2 regions of the Shewanella sp. SACH genome follow, and region 2 is predicted to be linked to the other one. Evidence: riboswitches for the same ligand, from Rfam matches in the RefSeq annotation. Region 2 holds a riboswitch; the other holds the start of a gene.

The links. A riboswitch is a leader RNA that binds a small molecule or an ion and turns the genes downstream of it on or off. The one in region 2 is predicted to bind thiamine pyrophosphate.
Region 1: it holds a riboswitch for thiamine pyrophosphate, as region 2 does, so the genes downstream of both, BM607_RS03900 (TonB-dependent receptor) here and thiC (phosphomethylpyrimidine synthase ThiC) in region 2, are expected to answer to the same signal.

What each region holds. Positions count from the first base shown of each region.
Region 1 covers NZ_MPDG02000001.1:886,275-889,455, forward strand. Annotated here, with positions in the region: gene BM607_RS03890 (PaaI family thioesterase) at 1-329, shown strand, start outside; gene BM607_RS03895 (YcfL family protein) at 471-866, shown strand; TPP riboswitch at 959-1,084, shown strand; gene BM607_RS03900 (TonB-dependent receptor) at 1,139-3,181, shown strand, end outside.
Region 2 covers NZ_MPDG02000001.1:1,444,815-1,447,995, reverse strand. Annotated here, with positions in the region: gene BM607_RS06270 (hypothetical protein) at 1-994, shown strand, start outside; TPP riboswitch at 1,161-1,259, shown strand; gene thiC (phosphomethylpyrimidine synthase ThiC) at 1,460-3,181, shown strand, end outside.

The DNA.
Region 1 (3,181 bases), 560 kb from region 2:
GTTTTGGTGATGAACTGATTTTTAAACTGCCTGCTAAGGACGACAATATCGGTAATCCTGTGTTGCCAGCGATTCATGGCGGCGTCATTGCAGGTTTTATGGAGATGTCGGCGATAGTGCAGTTAATGGTCTTTATGCAAACAGCCAAAGTGCCTAAAGTGGTCGATTTTTCCATCGACTATTTACGTGCAGGACTGCATAAAGATAGCTTTGCAGAATGTCGCATTACCCGTCAGGGGCGACGAGTGGCCAACGTGAATATCGATTGTTGGCAAACCAATCGTAAGCAGCTCATTGCTACGGCACGGGCGCACTTCCTGATTGATTAACCCGTTTTAGTGAGCAGATGTTCGAGTGATGATTAAGTCTGTCTTATTAAGCATAAGTTCAGCACAGTTCGATTAGCTTGTCGTTTAATGGGAAATGATGCGCGCTGGCCGCGCATTTTGTCGCGTGACTGGGAGAAAGAGATGAAAAAAATTTATACAGGACTATTATTGGCCGCGGCGCTGACCTTAGGTGCTTGTGCCTCACATACCGCAGGTATTTCAGTGAGTTCGCTCGGTGAAACCCGCGTCGATAATTCCAGCTTTGCCCGAGATATTGGAGTTGAAAGTGTGGATGCACGCCGAGTTGGCGATTTAGTGCAGGGTTCAGCGCTGATTGTTAGCAAATCATCAACTGACATGCGTGTGCAGTATAAATTCACTTGGTACGACGCCAGCGGCTACACCATAGAAGATGAAGCGACGAGCTGGAAATCGGTCAAGCTGCATGGCAAGCAACAATTGCAAGTCGCCGCCGTGGCGCCCAATGCCCAAGCGGTTAAATTTGATGTGTACGTGCGCGAAACTTTTTCGAATTAAGCCTGAAGTTCGCCCTGATAATGCCAGCTATGCTGGCATTTTTCATTTTATGAGGTAAATGTGTCATCCCATCCTATTACTCATGTATACTAGGCGTCGCCAAGGGGTGTTTGCAGCGAATTAATTTACGTTGATTACTGCAAACTGAGATGTCAGCTGACGAACCCTTAGAACCTGATCCGGCTAATACCGGCGTAGGAATGGGCCAATCAACAGCACACTTCTGAATCGCTTATTCGTTGCCGGATCTCAAACTATGTATTTGAGGTCCTATGTTAAACAGTAAAACGCTAAACAGTAACACGTCAAAACGTCATTCCCCATTTTCAACCATCACACCCAGCTTGTTTTTAACCCGAGCGCCGCTGGCGTTAGCCATTGCTACCGCGCTGAGCACTTCTGCATTTGCACAAACCGATGCTATCGATAAACCCGATCCCAGCACTGAGATGGAAGTCATGGTGGTGACGGCGGATTTTCGCAGCTCAAGCTTAGAAAAAATGCCTTCCAGCATTACCGTTATCGACAGCCAAAAAATTCAAGATGAAAGCGCGCAGCACTTTGAAGATCTGCTTAATTCAATCGCCAACTTTAACTGGTCAGGTGGAAGTTCGCGGCCGAAGTATTTTCAAATTCGCGGCGTAGGTGAGCAAGAGCAATACCAAGGTGCACCTAATTCTTCTGTGGGTTACATCATAGATGATATCGATTTATCCGGTATTGGCATGGTGTCGAGCATGTACGATCTACAACAGGTCGAAGTGCTACGTGGACCACAGGGCACACGTTATGGCGCGAATGCCTTAGCGGGACTGATTTATCTGAAAAGTAACGACCCCACCGATGTGTTTGAACATGGTGCAGAAGTCTCGTTAGGTGATGATAATTTACGCACGTTTAGCGGTTTCAGTTCAGGCCCATTAACGGATTCTGGCAAGCTGCTTTATCGCGTGTCACTGCAGCAACATCAACAAAATGGTTACCACGAAAACCTCAATTTAGGTCGTGACGATACCAATGGCCGCGATGAGTTCAGCGGCCGCGCTAAGCTGCGCTGGTATGCGACTGACGATTTGCAGTTTGATTTAACTGTGCTGCACGCCGATTTTGATAATGGCTATGATGTGTGGAGTTTAACCAATTCACCGACCCAGACGACATCGGATCAACCGGGTGTCGATAGCCAGCGCACCACAGGTGCAGGCTTTAAAGCGACCTATTCTGGCGCTGAAACCTTTGAGTTGACCTCGTTAACGTCCTTTGCGAATACCGATCACCATTACAGTTACGATGGCGATTGGTCGAACCCAGAGTATTGGGCTTCTAAGCAATGCAGTGAGAATAGTAATCTGGCGCCATGCCAATATGATTATTTTTGGGATAAAACTGGCCAACGTAAAACTGTGTCGCAAGAGTTTCGCTTAAGTTCTACCGAGCTGGGCCGAATCTTTGCGGACAGTACAGATTGGTTGCTTGGTGTGTACGGCATGAATCTGAAAGAAGATAACCAATTGTATTCTGAGTACAATACTTGGCCGGATGAAGTATTAGACTCTGAGTATGAAGCGACGAACTATGCCTTGTTTGGTCAGCTCGATACGGATCTGGGCTCAGATTATGCCTTATCTGTGGGCCTACGTTTAGAGCGCCGTAACAGCCATTACTCAGATACGAATAACGATAATTTCGACCCGAGTGAAACCATGTGGGGCGGTCATATTGCAGTGAGTAAAGTGCTGAATGACTCGCACAACGCTTATGTTCGTGTCGCGCGCGGTTACAAGGCGGGCGGTTTCAACATGACTTTACCTGTCGAATTGAACGATAAAAAAGAGTTTAGTACTGAGACGCTTTATAACTATGAAATTGGCCTTAAATCCCATTGGTTAGCGGGGCTTATCGATACTAATTTGGCGCTGTTCTATATGGACAGACAAGATCAACAGGTGGCGGCATCCCAGCAAGACCCTGATAAACCGCAGCGTTTTATCTTGTTCACCGAAAACGCTGGTAGTTCTAATAACTATGGTGCTGAGTTAGATGCGACCTGGTATGCCACGGATAATCTACAAATTTACTCAAGCTTAGGTTGGTTAGAAACGGCCTACGGTGACTACCAGTATCAGGATAAATACGGCACTGAGGTCGATTTAACTGGCCGCGATCTGGCTCATTCACCACACTTTACCTACAGCATTGGCGGGACTTATCGTACCAATTCGGGCTGGTTTACTAACCTAAACCTGAGCGGTAAGAGTGAGTTTTACTATTCCGACAGCAATGAATCCCGTTCTGAGCCTTACACTATCGTCAAT
Region 2 (3,181 bases):
TTCAAAATTAACGGCTGAATCATTTGGGGCGATACGGGTTAGTACTCAGGGATTGGGGATGGGATCAGTTTTGCGTGCTCGTCAGCCGTATTTCAAAGGATTAAGTCTGCTATTTTTTGTGCTCTTAGTGCATGCGTGTTTATTTTTACTTATCTGCATTTTGTGGCGCCCACAGTTAAATCCCTTTGGATTAACGGAAACAGAAAGCCGGGGCCCTAAAGTAACGGCGCTCAAAGCTTATTTTATTTATGCTCCCGCAGTAGAGAAGGTTGAAAGCGCTGCGCTAGAAACAGAGAGCAAGGCCGTGGATAAGACTGAGATGACAAGTTCTGTTACGCCTACAACTGTTCCCACGCCTGCAACTCAAGTTAAGCCTCTGCCAATACTTGAAAAGATCATGCCTGAAAAAGTAGAGCAGGGAAAAGTGAAGCCAGATACGGTTAAACCGGACATCACTCAATCGAACCAATCTCAATCAAGTGCCCCAAGTGAAGTACAGCCCGCGGAAGTGACGGCAAAAAAACCAACTAATACGCTTGATACCACAGAAATAAAGCCGCAGCTTGGCGCTAAGAGTTCGCCCGCAGCAGAAGGTGAGAGCACAATAGCGACAAGCTCAAGCATGAGTTTATTCACCCAGCAATATTTTGAACGTCAGCGCGAGCAAGCGCTCGATGATCTCGTCATTGAACAGGCCGATAAGTTCACCCGGAAATCGAATATGAGTGAAATGAGCCCAGAGATGGAGGTGCTATTTGTCCCTAACGCCGATGATTTCGGTGGCACAACGAGTCTAGATTTACCCTTAGACCCAAATCGTATTGTGCGTAAAGGGGATACTTGTTATCGCGTGGTACAAGTCGGCACTCAAGTTAATCCTTACGCCGAAAATTTAGGTTTTCCCATTAACTGCAGTGGCAAAAAAATCAATCAAGCTATTGATGATGCCATTCAATCTCGATTAAACAAAATGATGCTCAAACCCCATAAATAGTGACTTTTTTTATGATTTATTTTCATGCTAATTATAGCTTTTTTAGTTTAATTTTATTTAATCATTTAAAAACAATTAATTATGAATCTTTATTTTGGATTGGTGGTTAAGATTTTTAATTGCTTTTTTCCTTGTTTGTTGCTGCCGCTTCTGTCTATACTGCGCACTCATCTTGTCGGAGTGCCTCTTGGCTGAGACCGTTTATTCGGGATCCGTTGAACCTGATCAGGTTAAAACCTGCGAAGGAAACAAGCGTAATAACACACATTAAATCGCCAAAATAGACGGCTTGAACACCTGTTAACTCAGCAGTGTTTTAAGCCTTAATGTTTAGATTTAATTGTTATTGAGCAGGGTAACTCAATTTTGAAGCCAGTGTTGGCCACAAAAATTGATTGCCATGCCCAGCTATCAACAACTCAATTCTCCAGACAAGCAACTCCATTTTTTAACGTGAGATTGCTTATGTCCAGTTCAAACCCAAACCCAGCTGTAGCTGCCAATGCGATAGAAATCACAGCGCTAGAATCGACAATCCCTAATAAATCGACAGTGGCTAATAAATCGGCTGAGTCTAGTCAATCAATCGTGTCTAAGGCGCCGAGTCGCCGCGAAACCCGCGCGCAGGCCCAAGCCTTTATCGATACGTTAGCGCCACTGCAACATCCTAATTCACAAAAGATTTATCTCGAAGGTTCAAGTGCCGATATTCGCGTTGGCATGCGACACATTCTGCAGACTGACACGCTGGTGGGCGGAACAGATGATGCGCCTATCATGGAGAAAAATCCGCCAATCCGAGTGTACGATTGCGCCGGACCTTATTCCGATCCTGAGGCCGACATCAATGTGCGTCTAGGTCTTGGTAAATTAAGACAAAACTGGATCCTAGCCCGCAACGACACAGAGCAATTACCCTGTGCCACCTCAGATTTTACCCAACAAAGACTCGCCGACGACGGTTTAGACCATCTGCGTTTTGAGGCAGGTTCGAGTGCAATTGTCCGCCCACGCAGAGCGCTGCAGGGTAAACGAGTCAGTCAATTACACTATGCCCGTCAAGGTATTATCACGCCCGAAATGGAATATGTGGCGATCCGCGAGAACATGGCACTTGCCGAAGTACAGGATGAAATCCTCAATCGTAAAGCCAAGGGCGAAGCTTTTGGTGCCTTAGTCGGCGAACCGATTACCGCCGAATTTGTCCGCGCTGAAGTTGCCCGTGGCCGCGCGATTATTCCGCTGAATATTAACCATCCCGAAGCCGAACCTATGATCATAGGGCGTAACTTTCTGGTGAAAGTGAACGCCAATATTGGTAACTCGGCGGTGACCTCTTCCATCGAGGAAGAAGTGGAAAAGCTCGTCTGGTCAACCCGTTGGGGTGCAGATACGGTAATGGATTTATCCACGGGTCGTTATATCCACGAAACCCGCGAGTGGATCATCCGTAACTCGCCAGTGCCCATTGGCACAGTGCCGATTTATCAAGCGCTGGAGAAAGTGAACGGCGTGGCAGAGGATTTAACCTGGGAAGTGTTCCGCGATACCTTGATTGAACAAGCGGAACAAGGTGTTGATTACTTTACCATTCATGCTGGTGTGCTGCTTCGTTACGTGCCGATGACGGCTAAACGCGTTACTGGGATCGTTTCCCGCGGCGGTTCAATTATGGCTAAATGGTGCCTGAGTCACCACAAGGAAAACTTCCTCTACAGCCATTTTCGTGAGATCTGTGAGCTTTGCGTTGCCTACGATGTATCCCTGTCTTTAGGTGATGGTATGCGTCCAGGCTCGATTGCCGACGCTAATGATGCCGCCCAGTTTGCAGAGCTTGAAACCTTAGGTGAGCTAGTCAAAATCGCGTGGGAATACGACGTACAAACCATTATCGAAGGGCCGGGACATATCCCGATGCAGCTCATTAAAGAGAACATGGACAAGCAGTTAGCTCACTGCGATGAAGCGCCGTTTTACACGCTTGGCCCACAAATCACCGATATCGCACCTGGGTATGATCATTTCACCTCCGGCATAGGCGCGGCCATGATTGCTTGGTACGGCTGCGCTATGTTGTGTTATGTCACGCCAAAAGAACACTTAGGATTACCGAATAAACAAGATGTTAAGCAAGGTTTGATTGCTTATAAGATTGCCGCCCACGCCGCCGATGTGGCGAAAGGTCAT